Regions from separate parts of the Rhizobium sp. CG4 genome, predicted to be linked through region 1. Evidence: predicted binding sites of a transcription regulator. Region 1 holds the regulator's gene; the other holds the start of a gene.
The links. The regulator PhoB, encoded in region 1, activates phosphate uptake and scavenging genes when phosphate is short. The targets are predictions, from matches to a motif close to TGTCATNNANCTGTCAT.
Positions count from the first base shown of each region.

Region 1 (5,294 bases):
GCTGAACGCCGGTTCCGTGCCTATGGTGTCGCTGCGATCTCGTTTGGCTTGATTTTTCTCGCGCTGTTGCTGTGGTCGGTTATTGGCAAGGGCTATACCGCCTTCCAGCAGACGATGATCACGGTGCCTGTCGAGTTCTCCGAACAGGTTATCGACCCGAAAAATGAGCGCGCTCAGGATCCTGCAAAGTTGATGACCGCCAACTACCCTATCCTGGCACGCGACGCCGTTGCCAAGGTTCTGGGTATTGCACCTGACAACCGTGCAGACCTGCGCGCTGTCAATGCCATGATCTCCGATAGCGTGCGCACTCAGCTTCGCGATATCGTGACCAAGGATCCGTCGGTTATCGGTACGACCCGCAACGTGTCGTTGCTGGCGGCGGGTGACATCGACTCTGCTTACAAGGGTCAGATCGACCTGTCGGTGGCCGAAGCCAGCCGCAAGGTAAAAGACAACCAAGTTGGCTGGATGAACCAGCTTGCTGAGGCTGGCCAGTTGGCCAAGCACTTCAACACCGGCATCTTCTTCAATGGCGCATCCAGCCGTCCGGAAGCCTCTGGCGTGGGCGTTGCGCTGATCGGCTCCTTCTACATGATGCTGATCGTTCTGGTGCTGTCGCTGCCAATCGGTGTTGCCGCTTCCATCTATCTGGAAGAGTTTGCTCCGAAGAACCGCTTCACGGACCTCATCGAAGTTAACATCAACAATCTCGCGGCCGTTCCGTCCATTGTGTACGGTCTGCTTGGTCTGTCGGTGTTCATCAACTTCATGGGCTTCCCACGTTCGGCATCGATTGTTGGTGGTCTGGTTCTGACCCTGATGACCCTGCCAACCATCATCATTGCTACCCGTGCGGCACTCAAAGCAGTCCCGCCATCTATCCGCGCTGCGGCCCTTGGCCTCGGTGCATCGAAAATGCAGACGATCTTCCATCACGTATTGCCACTGGCCATGCCGGGTATTCTGACCGGCACGATCATTGGTCTTGCACATGCTCTGGGTGAAACCGCACCGCTGCTTCTCATCGGCATGGTGGCCTTCGTTGCCAACTACCCGACCACACCAATGGACCCTGCTACTGCCTTGCCAGTCCAGATCTACATGTGGGCAAATGAAGCAGAACGCGCTTTCGTAGAGCGTACATCGGGAGCAATCATCATATTGCTTCTGTTCCTGATTGTTATGAATGTAGGCGCAATCCTTCTGCGTCGACGTTTCGAACGGCGCTGGTAAAAGGAGCTTGAAGCAGATGAACATGATGTCGGAAGCAGCAGTTGAAAAGGCGCTGGACAAGAAAATGAATGATGTTTCGCTTAAGATGATCGGCAAGGACGTTTCGGTTTATTACGGAGAGAAGCGCGCGCTTTTCGACGTGAACCTCAACGTTCGCGAAAACACCGTAACGGCGCTGATCGGCCCATCGGGTTGTGGTAAGTCCACATTCCTGCGCACATTGAACCGCATGAATGACACCATTGATGGTTGCCGCGTTACCGGCAAGATCACCCTCGATACGGATGATATCTACGATCCGGCCATCGACGTGGTGGAACTGCGTGCCCGCGTCGGCATGGTGTTCCAGAAGCCAAACCCGTTCCCGAAGACGATCTATGAGAACATCTCTTACGGCCCACGTATTCACGGCCTGGCAAAGTCGCGTGCGGACATGGACCAGATTGTTGAATCCAGCCTTCACAAAGCCGGTCTCTGGAACGAAGTAAAGGATCGCCTGCATGAATCTGGTACCGGTCTTTCCGGTGGTCAGCAGCAGCGCCTCTGCATCGCCCGTGCGGTTGCCGTTAGCCCGGAAGTCATCCTGATGGATGAGCCTTGCTCGGCTCTGGATCCGATTGCAACGGCACGTGTGGAAGAACTGATCCACGAACTGCGCACCAACTACACGATCGTCATCGTGACGCACTCGATGCAGCAGGCAGCTCGCGTTTCGCAGCGCACGGCGATGTTCCACCTCGGCCATCTTGTCGAAGAAAACGACACTGACAAGATGTTCACCAATCCAGACGACCAGCGCACGCAGGATTACATCATGGGACGCTTCGGCTAATCCTGGAGTAATCGCCCGCTGTTAACGTGAAAGAATTGTGCCGGAGCGACTTGGAGCCATTTAGCTTCGTCTCGCGTCCTTGCAGAAGCCGGAGACTTTGAAATGACATCGACACATTCGCATATCTTGTCTGCTTATGACGATGAGCTGAAATTCCTGACACGCCGCATCTCTGAGATGGGTGGTCTTGCAGAACAAATGTGCGCGGATGCAGTTCGCGCATTGGTCAACTCCGATGCGGCTTTGGCCCAGAAGGTCATTTCAGAAGACGTCGTACTTGACCACGCGGAACGCGAAATTGGTGACAAGGCAATTGTGACCATTGCCAAGCGTCAGCCAATGGCGGCCGACCTGCGCGAAATCATCGGTTCCCTGCGTATTGCAAGCGACCTGGAGCGCGTTGGCGACCTTGGCAAGAACACTGCCAAGCGCGTAATCGCTGTTCAGGGCACGGGCGTACCACGCAAGCTGGCACGCGGCTTGGAGCACCTGTCCGAGCTGGCACTGGTTCAGCTCAAGGAAGTGCTTGATGTTTACGCAACGCGTTCTGCCGAGAAGGCCAATGCCATCCGTGAGCGTGATGAAGAAATCGACGCTATGTATACCTCGCTGTTCCGCGAACTGCTGACATACATGATGGAAGATCCGCGCAACATCACCACCTGCACGCATTTGCTGTTCTGCGCCAAGAACATCGAACGTATCGGTGACCACGCAACCAATATCGCCGAAACCATCTATTACATGGCAACAGGCAGCCAGCTTGAAGGTGATCGTCCGAAGGACGACAGCTCCAACACGCTCGGTGCTGTAACCGAATAATAGATAGACGGACTTGAGCGGAGTACAGCCATGTTGCCGAAGATCGCAGTCGTAGAAGATGAAGAAGCCCTGAGCGTTCTGCTGCGTTACAATCTAGAAGCCGAAGGCTACGAAGTCGACACGATCACCCGTGGAGACGAAGCAGAAATTCGTTTGCAGGAACGGGTTCCTGACCTTCTGTTGCTGGACTGGATGCTGCCGGGTGTTTCCGGCATCGAACTGTGCCGGCGCCTCAGAATGCGGCCTGAAACAGAACGCCTGCCGATTATCATGCTGACGGCGCGTGGTGAAGAAAGTGAACGCGTTCGCGGTCTCGCCACCGGAGCGGATGACTATGTCGTCAAGCCGTTCTCCACGCCAGAATTGATGGCACGTGTGAAAGCCATGCTGCGCCGTGCGAAGCCCGAGGTGCTGTCTTCGGTGCTGAAATGCGGTGATATCGAGCTTGATCGTGAAACGCACCGCGTTCACCGTAAAAGCCGTGAAGTGCGCCTTGGGCCAACCGAGTTCCGCCTGCTGGAGTTCCTGATGTCCTCACCGGGACGCGTGTTCTCACGTTCGCAGCTGCTCGACGGTGTCTGGGGGCATGATATCTACGTCGACGAGCGTACTGTCGACGTGCATGTCGGACGTCTGCGCAAGGCGCTAAACTTCTCCAATATGCAGGATGTCATTCGCACAGTTCGTGGTGCGGGTTATTCGATGGAAGCCTGATCCGGCTTTTCATCATATAAAAACATCAAAGGCGCGGCTCATAGTCGCGCTTTTTGTTTTTGGGAGAGCTTTCACTACCCATGAGCTTGCAACTCATCGCTGCTACCGTCCTTCGATATGAGGACTTGGCATCCCCGCTTTGGGGCAAAATTGGCCTGAAAACTTGCGGTTTCAGACACGCCCAATCCGACGAGTAAAACTGCGTGCTCGAACTGGTCGAAATCTATCATTTTCGGACAGGCTGTGAGGAGTAATTAAGGCCCTAAACGCAAAAAAGCTCCGGAGACCGGAGCTTTTTTGCAGGCTGATTTAGATAACTAAATCAAGAAATTGGTGCCCAGAAGAGGACTCGAACCTCCACACCCTTGCGAGTACCAGCACCTGAAGCTGGCGCGTCTACCAATTCCGCCATCTGGGCGACGGAGAGCGATGTACGGCGAGCAGCGCTCTATGTCAACGGACTTTTTTATTTTTTATGACAAATTGTTTTCAGTCATACGGATTGGCGATTCAACTAATTGAAAATAAATAGTATTTTTACGTGAAAATTTCCGCGCATGGTTTTGCACAGCCTCTAAGCCCTTGTTTTATGCGGATTCTGCGTTTTGCCTGATTTGCCAAGATGCTGGTTTTGCGTGGCACCAATTCCCTCACATATCAGAGCCTTAAATAAGGCTGGCCTGTATCGATACAGGAATCTCTGGTTGTAACAGAATAAATCATATCTTTAGGCAAAAAGGGGGCTTCCGCCTCTGCCTCTCGTGATGCTAAGACAGCTTTTCGGTTACAGCGCCCGTTATTTTGGCAATGGGGGCAGCGAGGCTGGAACAGCAAAACGGAAACTGCCTTGTGAAGCTCTTCCCGTGTTGTGGCTCCGGCATCGGAACAGACTGAAATTACGATAATGACTCAACCATTCCCGTCTGTTGGCACAAACGGGAACATAAAAGTGGGAGCTATACATGAATTCCAAAATTGGCCTCATTGCGGCAGCCTTGCTGTCTGCAACATGCTTCGCCAATGTAGCAAGCGCGAAAACCTTCGTTTACTGCTCCGAAGGTTCTCCAGAAGGTTTTGACCCGGGCCTCTACACCGCCGGCACCACCTTTGACGCCGCTGCACACACTGTTTACAGCCGCCTGCTCGAATTCGAGCCCGGCACAACCAAGCCAGTTGCTGGTCTTGCTGAAAGCTGGGAAGTTTCGGAAGACGGCACGGTTTACACCTTCAAGCTGCGTCCGGGCGTAAAGTTCCAGACAACTGATTTCTTCACGCCAAGCCGTGAACTGAACGCCGATGACGTTGTTTTCTCCATCGAGCGCCAGATCAAGACTGACAACCCATGGCACCAGTATGTTGCTGGTACATCCTGGGAATATGCTGCCGGCATGGGCTTCCCAGAGTTGATCAAGTCCGTTGAAAAAGTCGACGACATGACGGTCAAGATCACCCTGAACCGTCCTGAAGCACCTTTCCTGGCAAACCTTGCGATGCCATTCGCTTCGATCGTTTCGAAGGAATACACCGACAAGCTCGCTGCTGACGGCACCAAGGAACAGCTGAACCAGAAGCCAGTTGGCACCGGTCCGTTCGCATTCGTCGGTTACCAGCAGGATGCCGTTATCCGTTACAAGGCTAACAAGGAATACTGGGGCGGCGCGCCTAAGGTTGACGATCTCGTATTCGCGAT
Region 1 covers NZ_JABAEG010000003.1:124,728-130,021, forward strand. The annotation lists gene pstA (phosphate ABC transporter permease PstA) at 1-1,236, shown strand, start outside; gene pstB (phosphate ABC transporter ATP-binding protein PstB) at 1,253-2,068, shown strand; gene phoU (phosphate signaling complex protein PhoU) at 2,171-2,890, shown strand; gene phoB (phosphate regulon transcriptional regulator PhoB) at 2,921-3,604, shown strand; tRNA gene HGO37_RS10860 (tRNA-Leu) at 3,936-4,022, opposite strand; gene HGO37_RS10865 (ABC transporter substrate-binding protein) at 4,567-5,294, shown strand, end outside.

Region 2 (5,294 bases), on a different contig from region 1:
TCAAGGAAGGCGTGACAGCCACCGACCTCGTGCTGACCGTTGTGCAGATGCTGCGCAAAAAGGGTGTTGTTTCCAAGTTCGTTGAGTTCTTCGGCCCCGGCCTTGACTCAATGACACTGGCAGACCGTGCGACGATTGGTAACATGGGTCCGGAGTATGGCGCGACCTGTGGTTTCTTCCCTGTCGATAGTGAAACCGTCAATTACCTCAACATGTCCGGCCGTACGAAGGATCGTATTGCGCTGGTTGAAGCCTATTCCAAGGTGCAGGGCATGTGGCGCGACAATGATGGTTCGCAGCTTGTCTTCACCGACACGCTGGAACTGGATCTAGGTGACGTTGTGCCATCGATGGCTGGCCCAAAGCGTCCGGAAGGTCGTCTGCCGCTGGAAACCATTGCGCCGAACTTTGCGACGGCTCTGGAAAACGACTACAAGAAACCCGGCCAGATTGACGCACGTTATGCGGTCGAAGGCACGGATTTCGATCTGGGTCATGGTGATGTGGCGATTGCCGCCATCACATCCTGCACCAACACATCCAACCCCTCGGTTCTGATCGCCGCCGGCCTTCTGGCTCGCAACGCCGTTGCCAAGGGCCTGAAGTCCAAGCCATGGGTCAAGACATCCCTGGCACCGGGATCGCAGGTGGTGGGTGAATATCTCGCCAAGTCCGGCTTGCAGAAGGAGTTGGATGCGCTCGGCTTCAACCTGGTTGGTTTTGGTTGCACGACCTGCATCGGTAACTCCGGCCCGTTGCCAGCGCCGATTTCCAAGACCATCAACGACAAGGGTCTGATTACCGCTGGCGTTCTCTCGGGCAACCGTAACTTCGAAGGCCGTATTTCTCCTGACGTGCAGGCCAACTACCTGGCTTCGCCGCCACTGGTTGTCGCTTACGCGCTGGCCGGTACGGTTCAGAAGGACCTGACCAAGGAGCCACTTGGCGAAGATCAGGACGGTAAGCCGGTTTACCTCAAAGATATCTGGCCAACCTCGGCAGAGGTGCAGCAGTTCATCCATAAATATGTGACCAGAGAACTGTACGAAACCAAATATGCTGACGTGTTCAAGGGTGACGAAAACTGGCAGGCCGTTCAGGTTCCTGAAGGTCAGACCTATGCCTGGGACGACAAGTCCACCTATGTTCAGAACCCGCCATATTTCGTCGGCATGGGGAAAAAGGGCACGGGCGTCAAAAACATCAAGGGCGCTCGCGTTCTCGGCCTGTTCGGCGACAAGATCACCACCGACCATATTTCTCCGGCCGGTTCGATCAAGGCTGCTTCGCCAGCCGGTGCTTACCTGACTGACAATGGCGTCGGTGTTGCCGACTTCAACCAGTACGGCACGCGTCGTGGCAACCATGAAGTGATGATGCGCGGCACGTTTGCCAACATCCGTATTCGCAACCACATGCTCGGACCGAACGGCAAGGAAGGTGGTTACACCATTCACTATCCGTCCAAGGAAGAGATGTCGATTTACGATGCGGCCATGATGTACAAGGATGAAGGCGTTCCGCTGGTTATCTTTGCAGGCGTCGAATACGGCAACGGTTCGTCCCGTGACTGGGCCGCTAAGGGTACAAACCTTCTTGGTGTGAAGGCTGTGATCGCGCAGTCGTTCGAGCGTATTCACCGCTCCAATCTGGTTGGCATGGGCGTTGTTCCATTTACCTTCCAGGAAGGTACCACATGGGCAAGCCTTGGGCTCAAGGGTGATGAAATCGTCGAGATTGATGGTCTCGAAGGCGAGATCAAGCCACGTGAAACGAAGATCGCCAAGATCACTTACGGCGACGGCACGGTGAAGGAAATTCCTCTGCTTTGCCGCATCGATACGCTGGATGAAGTCACTTACATGGACAATGGAGGCATTCTCCAGACCGTTCTTCGCGATCTGGCTGCCTGATAATACTCAGGGCAACAAGAAACGCCGGGAGAAATCCCGGCGTTTTGTGCGTTGGGGACAATTGTCAAATGTAGTCTGCTCACTTACAAATTTTAACGAGCATGAAATGTGATCGACCCTCACCCCTTCGTGACTTCCCTTTGAACGTGTTTCGCGCTTATTTTCCAGCAACGCCCGATAGGTTTTATAGCAGATGAACATCCGGACGTTTGTGCGGATGAAAGGCCCAAGATCGCAATGCTTCTGAAATATGGTTTCCCCCTTCTTCTTATCAGTGTCGCAACCGCCAGTCCTGTTCTTGCACAAACATCGCCGGACCAGCCGAAGGGTGTGGTAGAACTGTTTACCTCGCAGGGTTGCGCTTCCTGTCCGCCAGCTGATGCGGCGTTGCAGAAGATGATCGAGAAGGGTGACGTCATAGGCCTGTCATTCCACGTCGATTACTGGAACTATCTCGGCTGGAATGATTCCCTTAGCTCCAAGGAAAATACCGAACGTCAGTATGGTTATGCCCGCGCGCTTGGCCGTAACGGCGTTTATACGCCACAAGCCGTTCTGAACGGTCGCGACCATGCAAAGGGTGCCGATAGCAAGGCGATTTACAGCAAGCTTGAGGAATTTGCCTCAAGCGGCAAGGGACTGGTTGTCCCTGTTCAGTCCAGCCTGGTCAACGACGAGATCGAGATCAATATTGGTGCCGGTCAAGGCAAAGCGGATATCGTCGTAGCCTATTTCAACCAGCAGCAAATGGTTGATGTGACGCGCGGAGAAAACAAGGGCCGCAAGATTTCCTACTGGCACAGTGTTTATGACGTGCAGACAGTGGGGATGTGGAACGGCGAGGCAATGAAGGTCAATCTGCCTGCCAGCGTTCTTGGAAAAGCCAAGAAGGGCGGCTGTGCCGTGCTGCTGCAAACTGCCAATGAAACGGGTGATCCCTCAGCGATTATCGGTGCCAGCATTTTGATGAATGAGGCGAAATAGTCTTATCCGGTCCGGGCATTGGGGGCTGGGGGTAAAGGGTCAATGCACCGAACCGGGTCATTTGGTGCCTAGACATCAATTGACAGGCTTCACACTGACACCCAATTTAGGCAGTGATTTGACCGAAATGCGGCGATTCTAATTTCACTGTTTCACGTGGTAACAGGCGCTTTTGTGTCGTTTTACTTGCAATTTTCTCTGGCTGGGGCAACACTGTCACCAACCTGTTATGATTTGCAGCGAGGCGCGCATGACCGATCAGCCGGATTTGTCGCAGGGCGGTAATTCGACGCGAGACGGTTCGACCGTCGTTGATCTTCGTGAATATCAAAGAAACAAGGATCCCTTGCCGGTGACCTTCCATCGTCGGGAACTCGACGCCATTTTGTGGATTTATGGCCGCATGGTGGGCGAGGGCGAATGGCGTGATTATGCCATCGACCACTTGAAAGACCGGGCGGTGTTTTCGGTTTTCAAACGATCAGGTGAGATGCCGCTTTACCGGATTGAAAAGAACCCAAAGCTTGCGGCGAAACAGGGCGCTTACAGCGTCATCAATGTGAATGGCACGATTTTGAAGCGTGGCCATGAGTTGCGGCAGGTGCTGAAGGTTTTCGACAAGACCCTTAAACTGGTCGAATAACTGATTGCCAATCCCTATTGTACGTTAGTGGCGGGCTTTCTCCGTCGCCTTCGCTATACGGTTTCCTGATCTACCGTTTTGCCGGAATGTCGTTGCGAGAGCGCTGCTACGCTGAGCGTCGGCACTCGCGGTTCCCGCATGCTGTAAATCTGAGGCAACAAAAAAGGCGGCTCGAAAGCCGCCTTCTTCATGTGGGTTTCCACCCCTCTTAGTCGTTGCGGTTACCGAGGAACTGCAACAGGAAGGTGAAGAGGTTGATGAAGTCGAGATAGAGTGTCAGCGCACCCATGATGGCCTTGCGACCAGCAACGGCAACGTCGTCACCATCGAAATACATTTCCTTGATCTTCTGGGTGTCATAGGCGGTCAAACCAGCAAAGATCAGAACACCGATGGCCGAGATGGCAAAGCCCATAGCCGAAGACTGCAGGAAGATGTTGACGATCGATGCGATGATCAGACCGAACAGACCCATGATAAGGAACGAGCCCATACCGGACAGGTTCTTTTTCGTGGTGTAACCGTACAGCGACAGCGCGCCGAACGAAGCGGCGGTGACGAAGAACGTCTGAACAATGCTCTGGCCAGTGTAGACCACGAAGATCGACGACAGGGACAGACCCATCATTGCAGCATAAACCCAGAAGGTGGTCTGCGCAGCAGCAACGCTCATTTTATGAACGCGGAAGCTGAGGAAGAACACCATGCCGAGTGGAGCAAGCATCACAACCCAACGCAGCGGCGAACCGTAAAGGGCCGCGCCAAGAGCCGTCAACATTGTTCCGTTGCCAAGCTGTGCAACAGCAGCTGATGGATCTGTTGTAGTTGCCATCGAGAATGTGAAGTAAGCAGCGATACCGGTGATCGCGAGGCCCACAGCCATAAGGTTATAAACCTTGACCATGTAGCTACGCAGACCTTCATCGATCATCGCATCCGTCTGGCCGCGGGTCTGCGCCATTCGGTTTTGGTAATTGTTGAAATCAGCCATTTGTTCCTCTTTCAAGCTCCGGAATTATTCACGGTGTCGGGATAAATCCCAGGCGCCGCTGCGGAGCTTCAGCAAGCCTGTTCAAAATATGATGGGAGAATGTGTTTGATACAAGACCTTTTGTATCCAAAAACACCAAATACGGGAAAATCGCGATCAATTTATCGAAGATTACCAAGAATTAATCGTTAAAGTTATGTTCCCAGAACGGGTGAGCGCAACCGATGCGGTAATGGCCTTTGCTGTAGCGCATTAAGCGCTTGCTGCTCCATCACGCGCATGGGTCATTTTGCCACTTATTCTCCAATTTGCCGCAGGACCGGCGCTGCCTTTTGACCAAGGATGCGCCAAGTGCCGAGCAGCCCGATACCCACTGTCATGACCAGCGCCACAACAACGGTTCCCACCGCCACATCGGTGAGAAATGCCGATGGCAGTTTCATGATGCGGGCAATCACGAACCATGCGGACACACCGCCAGCTGCCAGCGCAAAGACTGCTGTTGCCAGGCCGAGGATCATATACTCATAGGAAAACGCTTTGATGAGCGTGATGCGTGTTGCGCCAAGGGTTTTCAGAATGACTGCGTCATGAGTGCGAGCACGGTTTCCGGCCGCCAGCGCGCCTGCCAGTACCAAAACAGATGCGATCAGGGCTACGGCTGCAGCCGCACGGATGGCGGTGGCCAGTTGGCCGACCAGCCTGTCGACCACTTCCAGTGCATCCTTTACCCGGACGCTTGTAATGGTCGGATAGGCATTTG
Region 2 covers NZ_JABAEG010000005.1:235,490-240,783, forward strand. The annotation lists gene acnA (aconitate hydratase AcnA) at 1-1,913, shown strand, start outside; gene HGO37_RS16445 (DUF1223 domain-containing protein) at 2,151-2,897, shown strand; gene HGO37_RS16450 (DUF2794 domain-containing protein) at 3,148-3,540, shown strand; gene HGO37_RS16455 (Bax inhibitor-1/YccA family protein) at 3,749-4,531, opposite strand; gene HGO37_RS16460 (ABC transporter permease) at 4,828-5,294, opposite strand, start outside.
Region 2: HGO37_RS16450 (DUF2794 domain-containing protein) is a predicted target of PhoB. The motif match lies at 3,112-3,128, and genes of this name have one in related genera.